3 regions of the Streptomyces sp. NPDC001700 genome follow, and region 2 is predicted to be linked to each of the others. Evidence: riboswitches for the same ligand, from Rfam matches in the RefSeq annotation. Region 2 holds a riboswitch; each other region holds the start of a gene.
What was found. A riboswitch is a leader RNA that binds a small molecule or an ion and turns the genes downstream of it on or off. The one in region 2 is predicted to bind cobalamin.

Region 1: another riboswitch for cobalamin. It lies ahead of cobN (cobaltochelatase subunit CobN); the one in region 2 lies ahead of metE (5-methyltetrahydropteroyltriglutamate--homocysteine S-methyltransferase).
Region 3: another riboswitch for cobalamin. It lies ahead of ACWC5C_RS21885 (FecCD family ABC transporter permease); the one in region 2 lies ahead of metE (5-methyltetrahydropteroyltriglutamate--homocysteine S-methyltransferase).

Annotation. Positions count from the first base shown of each region.
Region 1 is NZ_JBSFGE010000004.1:114,840-121,204, reverse strand. Features, by position in the region: gene ACWC5C_RS09010 (precorrin-8X methylmutase) at 1-415, opposite strand, end outside; gene cobG (precorrin-3B synthase) at 412-1,779, opposite strand; cobalamin riboswitch at 1,838-1,989, shown strand; gene cobN (cobaltochelatase subunit CobN) at 2,026-5,655, shown strand; gene ACWC5C_RS08995 (hypothetical protein) at 5,692-5,934, opposite strand; gene ACWC5C_RS08990 (cation diffusion facilitator family transporter) at 6,241-6,365, shown strand, end outside.
Region 2 is NZ_JBSFGE010000021.1:97,671-104,035, reverse strand. Features, by position in the region: gene metE (5-methyltetrahydropteroyltriglutamate--homocysteine S-methyltransferase) at 1-1,740, opposite strand, end outside; cobalamin riboswitch at 1,907-2,130, opposite strand; gene ACWC5C_RS31740 (winged helix-turn-helix transcriptional regulator) at 2,244-2,627, opposite strand; gene ACWC5C_RS31735 (FG-GAP repeat domain-containing protein) at 2,789-3,490, shown strand; gene ACWC5C_RS31730 (APC family permease) at 3,555-5,543, opposite strand; gene ACWC5C_RS31725 (PhzF family phenazine biosynthesis protein) at 5,790-6,365, shown strand, end outside.
Region 3 is NZ_JBSFGE010000011.1:182,123-188,487, forward strand. Features, by position in the region: gene ACWC5C_RS21870 (GTP-binding protein) at 1-272, opposite strand, end outside; gene rpmF (50S ribosomal protein L32) at 280-450, opposite strand; partial or broken gene ACWC5C_RS21880 (ABC transporter ATP-binding protein) at 605-1,231, opposite strand; partial or broken gene ACWC5C_RS21885 (FecCD family ABC transporter permease) at 1,239-2,219, opposite strand; cobalamin riboswitch at 2,201-2,359, opposite strand; gene ACWC5C_RS21890 (copper chaperone PCu(A)C) at 2,420-2,938, opposite strand; gene ACWC5C_RS21895 (heavy metal translocating P-type ATPase) at 2,919-5,339, opposite strand; gene ACWC5C_RS21900 (hypothetical protein) at 5,336-5,611, opposite strand; gene ACWC5C_RS21905 (heavy-metal-associated domain-containing protein) at 5,874-6,089, shown strand; gene ACWC5C_RS21910 (DUF5134 domain-containing protein) at 6,349-6,365, shown strand, end outside.

The DNA.
Region 1 (6,365 bases), on a different contig from region 2:
CCAGCCGGTCCCGCCACAGCTCCAGCGCGGCGGCGCTGCGCGTCGTCCCCATGCGCCGCGCCAACTCCGGTACGGCCGGGTCGGACAGCGTGCACACCACGTCGTTGTCGGCGGGCAGCCGCTTTCGGGTGACGCCGCTGGCGACCATCTGGGCGTCGCAGAGCACGGGCGCCCCGGCGCGCAGCGCCTCCCGGGCGCGGGCGACCACCTCGGGGGTGTACGCGAGGTCCTTGACCAGGTCGACCATGCCGCACGCGTGGATCATCCGCACCACGACCTGGCTGACGTCGGCGGGGAGGCCGCCCAGGTCCGCCTCGGCGCGGATGGTGGCAAAGGAGGCGCGGTAGATGGCCGCCCCGTCCTTCTCGTAGTCGAACACGGTGTCCTCGATGTCCTCGATCATGTCGTTGATCATGCTGTTCCGCGGGCCGCCGCCACGGCGTCGGCCAGTTGCTCTGCTGCCACGTCCACTACGTCCATCACGCCGCCGCCGGTCACCCCGTCCGGCTCGCGCGTGTCGCGCACGGTGAGCCGGTAGTCCGTAGCGGACGTGGCCAGCGCGTCCACCCAGTGGCCGCCGGGGTGGCCGCAGCGCCGCTCGCAGCCGGAGAAGTACACCGGCGGCGCGCCGGGGGAGCGGGGAGTGCCCGCCACCGCGCGTGTCGCGTGGGCGCGCACATCGGCCAGGGACTTGGCGCAGCCCGGCCGTCCCGTACACGCGCCGACCCCGGCCCATGGGGAATCCGGCTCGGTCACCAGCCCCGCGTCGGTCACTTCACGCGCCGCGGCCGCCGCGCCGTCCGCCGTGAACCCCGGGAGCACCACGCCGCGCCAGGGTGTCACACGCAGCTCACCCGACCCGCCCCGGGAGGCGAGCGCGGCGAGCAGCCGCCACTGTGCGGCGCGGACCCGGCCCAGGGGCACCAGGACGGACACGGCGTGGCGCCCGTCCGGCCCGGACACGACGCCCGGCGCGGGCGGTGTGCCGGGCGCGCCACCCGGCCACTCATGTCCGATTCGCTCCGCTTCGACGCTCTCGTCCGCGAGTCGCGCCGCCAAGCCGTCGACGGTGACGGCGTGTTGCGCGGGCAGGTCGCGCACCCGCCACGCCCGCGTGCCGCTCGCGCGGGCCCTGGCCAGGAACTCCACGGCGGCCAGCGCGGCGGCACGCGGCACATCCCGCGCCCGCACCTCCAACGCGACCCCGTCAGCCCCGGAGCCCACCCGCAGTACGGCCCGGCCATCCCCCGTTGCGATCAATGTCACATCCGCGTCCAGCGCGGCCACATCGCCCCGGCCGTCGTCCATGGCGAACAGGAAACGGCCCGACAAGCCGGACAGTTCTTCCCACGCGCCACCGCACAGCGCGGCGTCCAACTCCCGCGCCCACGCCGTGACATCGCCGTATCCGGCGCCGTCGAGCCCGCTCAGCGGGGACGCCGCGATGTTGCGCACCCGGTCGTACAGCTCGGAGGGGAGTAGTCCGGCGTCCCGCAGCCCGGCCGCCAGCTCGCCACCGCAGGTCGCCGCCAGGCCACGGAGCTGGAGATTTCCGCGCGAGGTGAGATCCAGTCCGCCGTCCCCCAACTCCTCGCTCACCCGCGCCAGCGCCTGCGCCTGACGCACCGTCAGCAAGCCGCCCGGGATGCGGACGCGCGCCAGGGACCCGTCGTCCGCCGGGTGCAGCCGCAGCGCGCCGGGGCAGGCGTCATCGCGTCCGCGCTCCCGGCGTGGGGGCGCTTCATCCGCAGGTGGGACGGTTGTCGGGGGGAGGGACATGGCGGCGAGCATACCGACGTTTCGTCGGCCCTCACCGTCCCGTGCCAGGTCAGGAACGCCTACTATGCTCTGCGGCGGGCCGTCTGGCCCGCCGGACGCTTAAGACGGCGTTTAGGGGAGGAAACCGGTGCGAATCCGGTGCGGTCCCGCCACTGTGAGCACGGCCAGCCCGCCGTGCGAGCCAGGAACTCCCGCCGTCTTCACAACCCGCCCGGGGCGCGGACCCCGAGGAAGGCGCGCTGAGCCATGATCCTTCTGCTGTCGACGTCCGACACCGACCTGCTCAGTGCCCGCGCGGCCACGGGCCCGGTGCCATACCGCCTCGCCAACCCGGCGCGGCTCGCGCTCGACGAGCTGCCCGGTCTCCTCGACGGTGCCGAACTCGTCGTCGTACGGCTCCTCGGTGGCGTCCGCGCCTGGGAGGAAGGCCTCGAAACCCTGCTCGCGGGCGACCTCCCGGTCGTCGTGCTCACCGGTGAACAGGCCCCTGACGCCCAGCTCATGGAGGCGTCCACGGTCCCCGTGGGCATCGCCGCCGAGGCGCACGCCTACCTCGCCCACGGCGGACCCGCCAACCTGGAGCAGCTGGCCCGGTTCCTCTCCGACACCGTGCTGCTCACCGGCCACGGCTTCGAGCCGCCCGCCCCCGCCCCCACCTGGGGTCCGCTGGAGCGCACCGCGCGCGAGGACGTCACCGGCCCGACCATCGCCGTGCTCTACTACCGGGCCCACCACATGAGCGGCAACACCGCCTTCGTGGAAGCCCTGTGCCAGGCCGTGGAGGACGCCGGGGCGCGCCCGCTGCCGCTGTACGTCGCCTCCCTCCGGGCCCCCGAGCCCGAGCTGATCGAGGCACTCGGCGCGGCCGACGCCGTCGTCACCACCGTGCTCGCCGCGGGCGGCACCCGCCCCGCCGAGGCGTCGGCGGGCGGCGACGACGAGTCGTGGGACGCGGGCGCGCTCGCCGGGCTCGACGTCCCCGTACTCCAGGCGCTGTGCCTGACCTCGTCCCGCAGCGCGTGGGAGGAGAACGACGAGGGGTTGTCCCCGCTGGACGCCGCGACCCAGGTCGCCGTCCCGGAGTTCGACGGACGGCTCATCACCGTCCCGTTCTCCTTCAAGGAGGTCGACGAGGACGGCCTGCCGGTCTACGCCGCCGACCCCGAGCGCGCCGCGCGTGTCGCCGGAATCGCGGTACGACACGCCCGGCTCCGCCACATACCGGCGGCCGACAAGCGCCTCGCGCTCGTCCTGTCCGCCTACCCCACCAAGCACTCCCGGATCGGCAACGCGGTCGGCCTCGACACCCCCGCCAGCGCCGTCGCCCTGCTGCGCCGACTGCGCGCCGAGGGGTACGACCTCGGCCCCGAGGAGGGCGAGGGCGCGCTTCCGGGCCTGGTCTCCGGCGTCGGCGACGAGCTGATCTACGCCCTCATCGAGGCGGGCGGCCACGACCAGGACTGGCTCACCGAGGAGCAGCTGGCCAAGAACCCGGTCCGCGTCCCCGCCGCCGACTACCGCCGCTGGTACGCCACGCTGCCGCAGCAGCTGCGCGACGCGGTCGAGGAGCACTGGGGCCCGCCGCCCGGCGAGATGTTCGTGGACACCAGCCGCGACCCCGAGGGCGAGATCGTCCTCGCCGCGCTGCGCCACGGCAACCTGCTGGTCGTCATCCAGCCGCCGCGCGGCTTCGGCGAGAACCCCATCGCCATCTACCACGACCCCGACCTGCCGCCCTCGCACCACTACCTGGCCGCCTACCGCTGGATGGCGAGCCCCCAGGCCGACGGCGGCTTCGGCGCCGACGCCATGGTGCACCTGGGCAAGCACGGCAACCTGGAGTGGCTGCCGGGCAAGAACGCGGCCCTGTCCGCCGCCTGCGGACCCGACGCCGCGCTCGGCGACCTGCCGCTGATCTACCCGTTCCTGGTCAACGACCCCGGCGAGGGCACCCAGGCCAAGCGCCGCGTCCACGCCACCCTGGTCGACCACCTCGTGCCGCCGATGGCCCGCGCCGACTCGTACGGCGACATCGCGCGCCTGGAACAGCTGCTGGACGAGTACGCCGCCATCTCCGCGATGGACCCGGCCAAGCTCCCCGCCATCCGCGCCCAGATCTGGACCCTCATCCAGGCCGCCCGGCTCGACCACGACCTCGGCCTGGAAGAGCGCCCCGACGACGAGGGCTTCGACGACTTCCTGCTGCACGTCGACGGCTGGCTGTGCGAGGTCAAGGACGCCCAGATCCGCGACGGTCTGCATGTCCTCGGCGGCGCGCCCACCGGCCCCGAGCGCGTCAACCTCGTCCTGGCCATCCTGCGCGCCCGTCAGATCTGGGGCGGTACGTCGGCGCTCCCCGGGCTGCGCGAGGCGCTGGGCCTGGACGAGTCGGCCGCCACCCGCACCAATGCGGACGAGGCCGAGGAGCGCGCCCGCGCCCTCGTCCAGGCGATGGAGGACGCGGACTGGGCCCCGGAGGCCGCCGAGCGGGCCGCCCTCGATCTGCCCGAGGAGCAGCGCCCCGCCGTCACCGCGATCCTGGAGTTCGCCGCCCGCGAGGTCGTCCCGCGCCTCGCCGCCACGACCGACGAGATCGACCACGCCGTCCACGCCCTGAACGGCGGCTTCGTCCCGGCCGGGCCGTCCGGCTCGCCGCTGCGGGGTCTGGTCAACGTCCTGCCGACGGGCCGTAACTTCTACTCCGTCGACCCCAAGGCCGTGCCCAGCCGCCTGGCCTGGGAGACCGGCCAGGCGCTCGCCGACTCGCTGCTGGAGCGCTACCGCGCCGACAACGACGGCCAGTACCCGCGCTCGGTCGGCCTGTCGCTGTGGGGGACGAGCGCGATGCGCACCTCCGGCGACGACGTGGCCGAGGCGCTGGCGCTGATGGGCATCCGCCCGGTGTGGGACGACGCCTCGCGGCGCGTCACGGGACTTAAGCCCGTTGCTCAGGACCAGCTCGGCCGCCCGCGTGTCGATGTCACCCTGCGCATCAGCGGCTTCTTCCGCGACGCCTTCCCGCACGTGGTCGGGCTGCTGGACGACGCCGTACGGCTCGCCGCGTCCCTGGAGGAGGACGACGACGTCAACTACGTGCGCGCCCACACCCGCGCCGACCTCGCCGAGCACGGCGACGAGCGCCGCGCCACCACCCGCATCTTCGGCTCCCGGCCGGGGACGTACGGCGCGGGGCTGCTCCAGCTCATCGACAGCCGCGACTGGCGCACCGACGCCGACCTCGCCGAGGTCTACTCGGTGTGGGGCGGCTACGCGTACGGCCGTGGCCTGGAGGGCCGTCCGGCGCGCGAGGAGATGGAGACCGCGTACCGCAGGATCGCGGTGGCGGCGAAGAACACCGACACGCGCGAGCACGACATCGCCGACTCGGACGACTACTACCAGTACCACGGCGGCATGGTCGCCACCGTGCGCGCGCTGAAGGGCACCGCCCCGGCCGCGTACATCGGCGACTCCACCCGCCCCGAGACGGTGCGCACCCGCACGCTGCACGAGGAGACCTCGCGGGTCTTCCGGGCCCGGGTGGTCAACCCGCGCTGGATCGAGGCGATGCGCCGCCACGGCTACAAGGGCGCGTTCGAGCTGGCCGCCACCGTCGACTACCTCTTCGGCTACGACGCCACCACGGGCGTGGTCGCCGACTGGATGTACGACAAGCTGGCCCAGACGTATCTGCTCGACCCGGAGAACCGCGCGTTCCTGGAGGACGCCAACCCCTGGGCGCTGCACGGCATGGCAGAGCGGCTGCTGGAGGCCGAGAGCCGCGGTCTGTGGGAGAAGCCGGACGCGGAGGTGCTGGAGCGGGTCCGGGAGCTGTTCCTGGAGACCGAGGGCGGTCTGGAGGGCGGGGACGACTGATCCCCGAGGTCCGTCAGTGACCGAACGGGCGGCGGCTCAGCCGGAGGACGGCCGGGCCGCCGCCCGGATCCGGTCCGGCCAGGGCGGGCAGTTGACCAGTTCGGTCCACTCGCGGTCGTACGCCCCGGGCACGGCCCGCCCCGCGGACGACCACCGCTCGACCAGGGCCGCGTAGATCGGTACGCAGCTCGACTGGTGCAGCGTCTGGTGAACCGTTCCGCCGCCTTCGGTGCTCCGGTCCAGCGCTCTGCTCGGCTGCGAGAGAGAACGGCGTCGCATCGTCGTCGTCATGGTCGGCCAACGCGCGGCGCCCCGTGGGGTCACCTCCTTCGCGCCGACCTCACCCGCACCGGCGTGGCCTCGTACACATCAGCGACCGGTGGGCGGCCGCCCGGGTGACGCCCGTACGGGTGCCCGGTGGCCGGAGCCCGGTGCGCTGCGCATTTCCCGTGCCTGGCAATGAAAAGCGTTGCCGAATTCATGAGCCAATGCCACCTGATAACCGTGTCCATTGCAGCCTTTGGAGAATTCTCCGAAGTGCTGTTCAATTGCGGCTGTCCATAAAGCGAGCCGAGGAGGATCCGGGTGGGAGCCCATACGCACGGTCACGGGCACGGGCACGGCGAGGGGCACGGCGGGCACGCGCACGGAGTGGCGGAGGACGCCGACCGCCGATGGCTCTCCATCGCTCTCGCGCTGATCACCGGATT
Region 2 (6,365 bases):
GCGGACGAAGGACCAGGCGAGCATGGTCACGGGGCCGGTGAGCATGCCCTTGACCGGGCGGTCGGTGAGGGACTGGGCGTACGTCGTCCAGCGCACCGTCATCGGCTCGGGCCGGGAGATGTCCCCGGCCAGGACCGGCGGGCGGACGTAGCGGGTGCCGTAGGACTGCACCCAGCCGTGCTGGGTGGCCAGATAGCCGGTGAGCTGTTCGGCGAAGTACTGGACCATGTCGTTGCGCTCGGCCTCGCCGTGCACCAGGACGTCCAGTCCGGCCTTCTCCTGGAAGGTGACCACCTCCTGGATCTCGGCCTTGATCCGCTCCTCGTAACCGGCCGTGTCGATCCGGCCGGTGCGCAGGTCGGCGCGGGCGGCGCGCAGCTCGCCGGTCTGCGGGAAGGAGCCGATGGTGGTCGTCGGCAGCAGCGGCAGGCCGAGGTGGGCGCGCTGGGCCGCGCTGCGCTCGCCGTACGGCTGGGAGCGGCGGGTGTCGGCGTCCGTGACCGCGGCGGCGCGGGCCCGTACCGCCGGATCGTGGGTGATGGGTGAGTCGGCGCGGGAGGCCAGCGCGGCGCGGTTGGTGGCGAGTTCACCGGCGATGGCGTCGGTGCCCCGGGCGAGGCCCTTGGCGAGGGCGGTGATCTCGGCGGTCTTCTGCTTCGCGAAGGCCAGCCAGCGCAGGATCTGCGGCTCGATGTCCCGCTCGGCCGCCGCGTCGAGCGGCACATGGAGGAGGGAGCAGGAGGCGGCCACGTCGACCCGGTCGGCAAGACCCAGCAGGGTGCCCAGCGTGGACAGGGACTTCTCCAGGTCGTTGACCCAGATGTTGCGGCCGTTGACCACGCCCGCCACCAGGCGCTTGCCGGGCAGTCCGCCGACGGCGGCCAGCGCGTCCAGGTTGGCGGCCGCCGCCTCGGTGAAGTCCAGCGCGAGCCCGTCGACCGGGGCCTTGGCCAGCACCGGCAGGGCGTCGCCGAGCCGGTCGAAGTAGGAGGCCACCAGCAGCTTCGGCCGGTCGGCGAGGGCGCCGAGGTCGCGGTACGCGCGCTCGGCGGCGTTCAGCTCGGCCGGGGTGCGGTCCTGGACGAGGGCGGGCTCGTCCAGCTGCACCCACGCGGCGCCCGCCGCGCGCAGATCGGCCAGCACCTCCGCGTACACCGGCAGCAGCCGGTCGAGCAGGGTGAGCGGGTCGAAGTCCGCGGCCACGCCGGGGGCGGGCTTGGCGAGCAGCAGGTAGGTGACCGGGCCGACCAGGACGGGCCGGGCGGTCAGGCCCAGGGCCACGGCCTCCTTCAGCTCCGCCACCTGCTGGGTGGAGTCGGCCGAGAACACCGTGTCCGGGCCCAGCTCGGGCACCAGGTAGTGGTAGTTGGTGTCGAACCACTTCGTCATTTCCAGCGGCGCCACGTCCTGGGTGCCGCGCGCCATGGCGAAGTAGCCGTCCAGGGCGTTCGCCTCGACGGCGGCGCGGTGCCGGGTGGGGATCGCGCCGACCATGACGGTGGTGTCCAGGACGTGGTCGTAGAACGAGAAGTCGCCGGTGGGCACCTCGTGGATGCCCGCCCCAGCCAGCTGCCGCCAGTTGGTGGCGCGCAGCTCGGCGGCGGTGGTCTGGAGGGCGTCGGCGGTGACCCGGCCCTTCCAGTAGCCCTCGATCGCCTTCTTCAGTTCCCGGTTCTGGCCCTGGCGCGGGTAGCCGTACACGGTGGCCCGTGCTGCCGCGGCTGCGGTCTTGCTGGTCACGGAGATCTCCTTCGCGAGATGAATCCCTGAGATCCCGGCGACGGGACGAGAGCGCGAAGGGTGACGGAACCCGGCGGAAGACGACCCCGCGCGGCACAGCGCGGTCATCCGCCTGGTAGGTACGCCGACCCGCCCTCGAGGTCACCGAGATGCCGCGCACGAGTGGTTCGTACGCGGGCCACTGGCAGGTCTTCGGACTCGCGGGCACGTCCTCCGGGGGAGGACACCTACTGGCCGTCGCTTCCCAGGCCCGATATCGCCGGGCCCAGTGCACATGACGGCGGTCGTTCCCGCTCACCGCTGCGGGGCAGTCCCGGATTCCCACCGGGTTCCCTCTTGCGACGCGTCCCGCCTGGCGGACGGGGCGAACCAGCTGCACCGGCCAGCCTACGGGGTGGGGCGCGGGAGGGAAGGGGGCCGTCCACCATCCGGATGGTGAGGTGGGCCACCATGAGGGTGCGGGCGCGGCACCGTCACGCCTGGTCGGAGGTGTGGAACCGCCGTCAGGCGCCGAAGCGCTGGCGCGCGTCCTCGATGCGGTCGAGGTACTGGTGGGTCCAGCCGCACAGGGCGTCGACCGTGGTGCGCAGGGCCCGGCCCGGTTCGGTGAGGGTGTACTCGACGCGCGGCGGCACGGTGGGGTACACCTTCCGATCGACCAGGCCGTTGCGCTCCAGCATGCGCAGGTTCTGGGTGAGCATCTTGTGGCTGACGCCCTCGACCTCGTTCCGCAGCTCGCTGAAGCGCAGGGTGCGCTCGCCGATCGCCTCGATGATCAGGAGTGCCCACTTGTTGGCCACGTCCGAGAAGATCTCCCGGGCCAGGGAGTCCGCGCGCCTCAGATCCGCGTCCTCGGGCAGGCCGTCGAGCTGCTGTTTGGTTGCCATCAGGGCACTCTCCTACGGTTTCCCAGTCACCGCAAGAGAGTGCTGGAGCCTCGTGGCGCCGCCGATGGAATGTCACATTCAGATAACGCGGTGTCCTTGGGTGAACTTCCTTGTAAGCGCAGGCATCTCACGGGGCGTCAGTAACTGAAAGGTGTTCATTAATGCTTCGGAAGCGCTCACGTTTGATCGCCGTGCCGCTCGCGGCCGCCGCCCTGACCCTGACCTTCGCCGGTTACCAGGCCGGGGCGGCCGAGCCGTCGGCCCCGTGCCTGGCCGACGCGACCACGCTGCTCGGTGACCTCGACGGCGACACCTACCCGGACAAGATCACCAACCCCGGGCACACCGGCACCGAGATGACGGTCCAGTGGGGCGCCAAGAACGGCTCGTTCGGCAAGAAACTCCCCGTCAAGGACCTTCTCGGCGCCAAGAAGGGCGAGATCGCGACCGCCGCCGTCGCCGACTTCCAGGACGACGGCACGCTGGACATGGTCGTCAACATCGTCGAGCCGTCCGGCGGCGACGACCCCTCGACGGCCCGCCTCGCGGAATACCGTCCCGGCCCGCTGGACCGGACGAACCTGCGGTCCGCCGACGCCGAGCACTCCGACATCGGCGACCACGGCGAGGCCAGGCAGCTCACCATCGCCCGGTACAACGACGACGCCTACCCGGACCTCGCGATCCGCAACAACGGCGGCGACGGGCAGATGGACCGCGACGTACGGCTCTCCAAGGCGGGCGGCGGCCTCGCGGACTTCGACTACGAGGCGTTCCAGAAGTACGGCGAGGCCGGGTCCTGGGCCGAGCCCCCGGCCATGCCCACCGACGGCTGGAAGCAGTTCTACAAGCCCTGCTCATAACCACCACCGGGCGCCGCGGCATGTCTCAGGACACCGCGGCGCCCGGTGCGCGTTCTTTCACCGCTCAGCCGACGTGGACGTGCGGCCTGCGTGCCCGGTCGGGTTCCGCCTCGCGGAGGACTTCGCGGGTGACGGGGGCGACCTCGCCCTGGCCGAACAGGAAGAACCGCAGGAACTGGGCGAACGGGCTGCCCTCGGTCCACTCGAAGTAGATGTGCGGCCTGCACCCGGTCTCGTCCCGTACGTGCAGCAGCAGGGCGGCCAGCGAGTTGGGGATGCTGGAGCCGTCGAGGGTCAGGACGCGGTAGCGGCCGTGCAGCACCTCGCCCCGTACCCGTACCGCGGATTCGAAGTCGGAGGGGTCGCGGACGGTGACCTCGACGAAGATGAGGTCCTCTTCCGCCGGGATGTCGTTGTCGGCCCGGATCTGCTGGGTCTTGTCGCGGTACTCGCCCACGTCGCGGTGGTCGGGCTCGTTGGCGATGAACCGTATCCGGCGGGTGGCGCTGTCCCGGACGAAGCGCTCGGCCATGGTGTCCAGCTCCATGTCGGTGACCCGCAGCTCGAAGGCGCGGGCGAGCCGGGAGAGCAGGGACACCGCGATGATGCCCGCGATGAAACACGCGCCGATCTTGACGCCGTCGGGGCGTTCCACGACGTTGACCGCCGTGGTGTAGAGGAAGACCACGGAGATGGCCCCGAAGGCGATGGTCCAGCCGCGCTGCCGGGCGCGGCGGGCGGCGATGGTGACGGCGACGGCGGCGGACGTCATCAGGACCAGCACTCCGGTGGCGTAGGCGCCGCCCTGGACGTCCACGTCGGCGTCGAAGATCCAGGTCACCAGGAACCCGATCAGGGTGAAGATGAGCACCATGGGGCGGACCGCGCGGGCCCAGTGCGGTGCCATGCCGTAACGGGGCAGATAGCGCGGCATGAGGTTGAGCAGCCCGGCCATGGCGGAGGCGCCCGCGAACCACAGGATGCCGATGGTGGCGGCGTCGTAGAGGGTGCCGAACGCCGAGCCCAGGTAGTCGTGGGCGAGATAGGCCAGCGCACGTCCGTTGGCCGGGCCGCCCGGCTTGAACGCGTCCTGCGGTATGAGCAGGGTGGTGATGAAGCTGGTGCAGATCAGGAAGCCGCTCATGATCACCGCGGCGGTGGTGAGCAGCTTCCGGGTGTCCCGGATCCGGCCGGTGGGCCGCTCCTCGGTGTCGCCGGGGTCGCCCTTCACATGCGGCATGACCGCCACACCGGTCTCGAAGCCGGACAGGCCGAGGGCGAGCTTGGGGAAGACCACCAGCGCCAGACCGACCATGATCAGGGGATTGCTGTGCTGGGCGGTCAGCGCCTGCGACCAGTCGGTGACCACATGGGAGGCGGTGGCCACATGCCACAGCCCGACGACCACCACGACCGCGTTGAGCGCCAGATACGCCCCCACCAGGGCCACCGCCACGCCGATGGCCTCGGTGAACCCCTTGAGGAAGACGGCGCCGAGCAGGGCGACCAGACCCATGGTGATGGCCACCTCATGGCCGTGCAGGGTGCTGGTGAAGTGCGGGTTCTCCACCAGGTGAGTGGTGGCGTCGGCCGCTGAGAGGGTGATCGTGATCAGGAAGTCCGTGGCGGCGAAGCCCAGCAGGGTCAGGACGAAGAGCTTGCCCTTCCAGAACGACAGCAGCCGCTCCAGCATGGCGATCGACCCCTCGCCGTGCGGGCTCTCCTTGGCCACCCGCCGGTACACCGGCAGCGCCCCGAGCAGGGTCACGGCCACCAGGACGAGCGTGGCGATGGGGGAGAGCAGCCCGGCGGCCAGGGCGGCGATACCGGGCTGGTAGCCGAGCGTGGAGAAGTAGTCCACGCCGGTCAGGCACATCACCCGCCACCAGCGCTTTCCCTGGTGCTCCTCGGAGGGCTGGGCGTGCGGCCCCGGCTGGCGCTTGGCCATGTCGGACAGGCCCACCAGCATCCAGGACCGCAAGCGGCCCGAAGCCCGGCGGCGACCGCCCGCACCGTCCTGGGGAGGGGCCGCCACATCGGAGGAGGTGGCCATCGTGTGCTCCTGTCCCACGCTCGATCGAACACATCACCGAAGAGAATCGGCCAGATCAGAGTAAGCGGGGCGATCGGTGGCCCATGCGGCGGTGGCCCGTCCCCCCTTTCGGCGGTGGCCGTCCACCTTTTCGGCGGTAGCCAGTCCACCTTTTCGGCGGTAGCCAGTCCACCTTTTCGGCGGTAGCCAGTCCACCTGTTCAGCGGTGGCCCTGTCACACCGGACGGTCAGCCGATGGGATAGGAGCTGCTTCCGCCGGTACGCGGGACACACCAGGACCACCGCCGCTTTCGAAAGGCCCTTGATCGCCATGCCGCGTCCACGCCCATTCGCCCAGGTCGACGTGTTCTCCACGACCCCTACCGGGGCAACCCGGTCGCCGTCGTCCTCGACGGGACGGACCTGGCCGACGAGGAGATGCGGCAGCTGGCCCGCTGGACGAACCTGTCCGAGACCACGTTCGTCCTGCCTCCCACCACCGCCGAGGCGGACTACCGGCTGCGGATCTTCACCCCTGGCGGCGAGCTGCCGTTCGCCGGGCACCCCACTCTCGGGTCCGCGCGCGCGTGGCTGGATCACGGCGGCACACCTCGGCACGCCGACCACATCGTGCAGGAGTGCGCCGCAGGCCTGGTCCGGGTGCGCCGTGGCGATGGTGTGCTGTCGTTCGCCGCCCCGCCGCTCGTCCGCGACGGCGCGCTCGACGAGGAGTTCGTCGGCCGGATCGTCGCCGCGTTCGGCATCGAGCGCGACCGTGTCCTCGCCCACCAGTGGGTCGACAACGGACCCGGCTGGGCCGTGGTCCAGCTGCCCACGGCCGGG
Region 3 (6,365 bases), on a different contig from region 2:
TCTCCAGCGAGCCGGTCCACCTCCTCCAGCAAGTCGTCGCGCAGGGTGCAGCAGATGCACCCGTTGGTCATCTCGACGAGGCGCTCTTCGGTGCGGGAGAGAGCCGCGTCGCCGTCGCGGACGAGTGACGCGTCGATGTTCACCTCGCTCATGTCGTTGACGATGACGGCGACCCGCAGTCCGTCGCGGTTGGTGAGGAGGTGGTTGAGGAGGGTGGTCTTGCCGGACCCCAGGAAACCCGACAAGACCGTCACCGGAAGCTGGCCCGCCATGGCGCGCTCAGCCCTCGGGGCGCAGCAGACCACGCCGGTAGGCGGGGACGAGCCGTCGCGGCACCTGATGTTCGCGGCCGTCGATGGTGATCGTCACCAGCTCCGGCGCGCTTGCTTTCCACTGTGCGCGGCGGTGGCGGGTGTTGCTCCGGGACATCTTCCGCTTGGGCACGGCCATGACGTAGGGGTCCTCTCCTGATCGGCGCTGTCCCCGTAACCGTACATGAAAATGGGTCCCGTTTTCATGTGTCCCGTTTTCGTGTGTCAGGCCACTCGGCCCGATCGTCGGCTGCTTTGCGCGGGCAGGAAGGTCACCTGGGGTGCGCCGGTGCGTAGAGGCGGTCGCAGTAGTAGGCGGCGAGGTTGAGGTCGTGGAGGGCCGCCAGCGCCGTGGCGGGCAGCCGCCGCAGGATGCCCAGGACGTCCAACTGGTGCCGTATGTCGAGGTGGTTGGTCGGTTCGTCGAGTACGAGCAGGGACGGCTGTTGGGCGAGGGCACGGGCGATGAGTACCCGCTGGCGTTCGCCTCCGGAGAGCCGGTCGAAGGGGCGCGCCGCCAGCGTGGCCGCGTCCACCGACTCCAGGGCCGACTCGATCAGCCGGGCGTCCTCGGCGGTTTCGCCTTCGAGTAGCCGTTTGTGCGGGGTGCGGCCCATCGCCACCACCTCCCGCACCGTGAGGTCGAAGTCCGCCGCCGTCTCCTGGACCACGGCGGCCAGGGTTCGCGCCAGTCGCCGCACGGGCAGTGACCAGGCGTCGGCTCCGTCGACGCGGACGCGCCCGGCGTCGGGGCGCAGGACGCGGTAGACGGCACGCAGCAGACTGGACTTGCCGCTTCCGTTGGGACCGACCAGACCGATCACCTCACCGGGCCGGGCGGTCAGGGAGATGTCCCGTACCAGGTGGTGCGCACCGGCGGTGAGCGTCAGCCCCTCGACGGTGAGTTCGGCCCCGGTCATCCCGCCCCCCCCGTTCGGTGTTCCGCCGGGCGTCCCGGCGCATCAGCCACAGGAAGAACGGCCCGCCGCACAGAGCCGTCAGGACGCCGACGGGGATTTCCATGGGCGCGGCGACCGTGCGGGCGGCGACGTCGGCCCAGACCAGGAACACCGCTCCGGCCAGCGCGGCCGTCGGCAGCAGCCGCCGGTGGTCGCCGCCGACGAAGATGCGCACGATGTGCGGCAGCATCAGCCCGACGAAGCCGATCGGCCCCGTTGCCGCCACCAGAACGCCCGTCACCAGGGACAGCAGGACGAACATCCGGGCGCGGAACCGCGCCACGTCCAGCCCCATCGTCGTGGCGGACTCCTCGCCCGCCAGCAGCAGGTTCAGCGACCGGGCCTGTACCAGCAGCGCGGCGATGCCCACGAGCAGCGCCGTGGTGGGCAGCCACAGCATGTCCCACCGGACGCCGCCCAGCTCGCCGAGCGTCCAGGTCAGCACTTCCCGTGCCTGGTTGCCCCGGTCCGCGGTGAGCAGCAGCAGATCCATCACCGCGGTGAGCACCGACGCGACCGCCACTCCCGACAGCACCAGCCGCACCGAGGTGATCCGCCCGCCCGCGCGGGCCGCGGTGTACACGAGCAGCAGGGTGAGCAGGGCCCCGGCGAACGCGGAGACCGACAGGGACACGGTGCCGAAGAGGCCGACACCGGAGACGATCACGACGACCGCGCCCAGGGACGCCCCGGAGGACACGCCCAGCAGATACGGCTCCGCGAGCGGGTTGCGCACCAGCGCCTGCATGGCGGTGCCCACCACCGCGAGCCCGGCGCCGGTCACCGCCCCGAGCAGCACCCGAGGGGCCCGTACGTCCAGCACGATCGTCTCGCGCGCCCGGGACCAGACCGGCTCCGACCAGTCGGCACCCAGACCGTGTCCCACGATGCCCCACACCTCGCCGGGCGGCACCCGCACCGAACCGATCGCCAGCCCTGCGGTGAGGGACCAGGAGCAGGACTCGTGCTCAGTGGCCTCTTCGAAGGGTTCCACTCCCCGGTCACAGTGGCGGGACCGTGCCGGATTCGCACCGGCTTCCTGTCTCCCGTCGCGGTGATGACCGGGTGATCCTACTTTTCCTTGAGTGACGGATAAAGGGCGCACGTCCAGATCTCCCGCAGCTCCACAGCGCTGCGGACGAACTACTCTCACGGCTCGATGAGATGAGAGCGCATCGCCTCGGCCCCCACCCGGCCGCGGCCGGTGAACCACAGGTTGAAGGTCACCCTCTCGCCCGGCTTCAGCATCGGCGGGTCGAGGACCGCGACATGGATGCCTCCCCGCTTCATCCGCAGTGTGCTGTGCGCGGGGATGGCCACCTTCTTCGCCCAACGGACGGCGCCCGGCCGCCTCTTGTCGGGCTCGCGCAGCATGGAGACGCCCAGCTCCGGGGAGTCGGCGAAGACCAGGGTGTCGTCCCGGTCCCCGACGTTGCGGATCTCGAAGTACGCGGCGGCCACGTGCTCGGGGGACTGGAGGATCCAGCCGGCGCTGACCTCGATCCGCGGGACGGGCACTCCCGCCGCCCCGGTCGCCGTGTAGCCGGTGAGCAGGGCCAGGGCCAGTGCGCAGCCGCCCACCGGGATCAGGGCCGCCCGCGCTCCCCGGGCCACCGTCTCTCTCAGGCGGCGCAGCGGCGGGGTGCGGTCATCGGTCGCTGAGGACATCGTTCTTCCTTCTCGTACGGCCGTGCTCGGTGTCCGCTGAGTCATGGGACGCGAGGGGAGCGGGCGGTGTGCCGGTCCGGCGCCCGCCCGGGGCGTAGGCCCGCAGCCGCAGGCTGTTGGTGACGACCAGGACCGAACTCGCGGACATGGCGGCTGCCGCGACCATGGGGTTGAGCCAGCCCGTCGCGGCCAGCGGGACGGTGACCACGTTGTAGCCGAAGGCCCAGACGAGGTTGGCGCGGATGGTGCTCAGGGTGCGCCGGGTGAGCCGGATGGCGTCGACGACGGCCAGCATGTCCTCCCGTACGAGGGTGATGTCGGCGGCGCCGATCGCGGCGTCGGTGCCACCGCCCATGGCCATGCCGAGATCGGCGGTGGCGAGCGCGGCGGCGTCGTTGACTCCGTCGCCGATCACCGCGACGCACCGGCCCTCGGCGCGCAGCTCGGCGACGATCCGTTCCTTGCCCTCCGGGGTCACCCCGGCGTGGACCTTCTCAATGCCCGCTTGCTCGGCCATCGCCTGGGCGGGGGCGGTCCCATCACCGGTCACCAGCACCGGCTCGATGCCCAGCGCGCGCATCGCCGCCACCGCCTCGCGGCTGGTGGGCCGCAAGGTGTCACCGACGGCGAGCAGCCCGACCGGGCGGTCGTCGATCTCCACGATGACGGCGGTGTGTGCGGCGCGCTCGGCGGCATCCCGTGCCTCGCGCAGTGCGTCCGGCAGAGGCTCCGACGGACGCGGGCGGCGTACGCGCACACGGTGGCCCTCGACGTGGCCGGACACGCCCTCTCCGGGGTGGGCCCGGAACTCCGTCACCTCCGGCAGACCGGTGTCATCGGCCGCGTCGCGGCGGGCCGCCGCCACCACCGCGCGGCCGATGGGGTGTTCGGAGCCCTGCTCCACGGCCGCGGCCAGCCGGAGCAGATCCTTCTCCTCCGGCCCGTCCTCCGCCACGGCCACGTCGGCCAGGGACATGCGGCCGGTGGTGAGCGTGCCGGTCTTGTCGAGTACGGCGGTGTCCACGCGGCGCAGCCGCTCCAGCGCCTCCGGGCCGCGGACGAGGACGCCGAGCTGTGCCCCGCGCCCGCTGGCCACGAGGAACGCGGTCGGTGTGGCCAGTCCCAGCGCGCAGGGGCAGGCCACGACGAGGACGGCCACGGCCGCGGTGACGGCCGACTCACCCGCCGCACCCGCGCCGAGCCAGAAGCTCAGCACGGTGGCGGCGATGGCCACGATGACCGGTACGAAGACGCCCGCCACCTGGTCGGCGAGCCGCTGCATCCGGGCCTTGCCCGCCTGGGCCTCGGTCACCAGCTGTGTGATGCGGGCGAGTTGGGTGTCGGCGCCGACCGCCGTGGCGCGTACGACGAGCAGACCGCCGGAGTTGACGGCCCCGCCGACGACGGCGGTGCCGGGGGTCACCTCGACCGGCACGCTCTCGCCGGTGACCAGGGACAGGTCCAGCGCCGAACCGCCCTCGACGACCACCCCGTCCGTGGCCACCTTCTCGCCGGGGCGCACCACGAACTCCTGTCCCGTGGTGAGCGCGGACACGGGGATGCGGCGATTGCCGCCGGACTCCCGCAACTCCACGTCCTTGGCACCCAGTTCGGCGAGCGACCGCAGCGCCGAACCGCTCCGGTGCCGGGCACGCGCCTCCAGATGCCGTCCGAGGAGGACGAACAGCGGAACGGCGACCGCCGCCTCCAGATAGATGTGAGGCACACCGTCGTCGGCCGAGGGCAGCAGACTGAACGGCATCCGCATGCCCGGTACGCCAGCGCCACCCCAGAGCAGCGCGTACGCCGACCACGCGTAGGACGCGAGGACGCCGAGGGACACCAGGGTGTCCATGGTGGCCGCCGCGTGCCGCAGGCCGCGCAGCGCCCGGTGGTGGAAGGGCCACGCGCCCCAGGTCGCGACCGGAGTGGCGAGGATGAAACACACCTGCTGCCACCGGTCGAACTGCCAGGCGGGAACCATCGAGAGCACCATCACCGGCACTGCCAGCACCGCGGTGAAGATGAGCCGTTCGACGTCACCGGCGGCTTCGCGGTCCTGTCCATCTGACCCGTCCGTGGAATCCACGGAAAGGTCCCCGTCGGTGGTTCCGGGGGCGGGCGCCGGGAGTTCGGCGGTGTATCCGGCCCGTTCGACGGTGGCGATCAGCTCATCCGTGGTCACGGTCTCCGGGTGGGAGACCCGCGCCGTACCGGTGGCCAGGTTCACGGAGGCGCTCACGCCCTCGACGCGGGCCAGCTTCTTCTCCACCCGGTTCACGCAGGCCGCGCACGTCATGCCGCCGATCAGCAGGTCGGTGGTGTGGGTGGGCGCGTCGGAGGTGTCGGCCGGAGGGGACGTGGCATTCGGAGGGGACGCGGCGTCCGGGCGCTCGCTCATCGCTCCTCCGTCCACGCGCCGTGGCTCAGCGGTCCCATGCCGTGGGTGCCCATGCCGCCGCCCCCGTCGTCCTGCGGCACGCTCCGGTGGATGCCGGGATCCACCGGACCGGCGGCGCGCCCCACGGCGTAGGAGGCGGCCATCAACACCACCAGGAGGACGAGGAATCCGGCCAGCGCGGGAGGCGGCAGCGCGCGGCGCAACCGGGCGCCGAGTGGCTCCGCCTCGTCGGGCGCCGGTCGCGGCGGCGCGGCGGTATCGGTCAGCGGCATCTTCGGCACTCCCTGTGCTGGCTTCCGGAAACGGCTGGGGTCCGCTCACCATTACGGGCCGGGGCGGCAGGGCGCTCACCAAGCGGGGGCTCTGTCATACAAGGAGAAGACCGTCCCCGCCGGGAACTGCCCGGCCCTGTCGTCCGACATGTGGAGCGCGAGGTTTCTCCGCCCCGCCGGAGCCCGACGTGAACACCAGCGCTCATATGCGCGTATTCCCCATCGAAAGCATCACCCTCCCCGTACACCAGGAGCGATGACCATGACTGAGATCCGTTACATCGTCACCGGCATGACCTGCGGACACTGTGTCGCCAGCATCACCGAGGAGGTCTCCGAGGTGTCCGGGGTCAGCGAGGTCAGCGTGGACCTTCCGTCGAACGAGGTCACGGTACGCGGCACCACGCTCGACGACGAGCAAGTCCGCGCCGCGATCACCGAAGCGGGATACGGCGTCGCGGGCCTCGCAACCGCCTGACCCCACAGCGGACGGCCCGGCGGGGCCGCGGTATCCCGCGGTCCCTGCCGCGACCGACCGGCCCCGCTCATCACTGTCCGTGCCGCCGCCTGAGAGAAGGCCCAGCGATGCCCGACAAACAGACCACGCCGACCGCGACCGCGACCGCACATGCGCGGACGCGGCCGAACGGCCGTGAGGACCACGACCTCATACCCCGGAGCAGCGAATTGCCCGAGCCCCACCGGCCCGAACCCGTGACGACGCGGGGAGTGGCCCGATGATCGCCTCGACGGG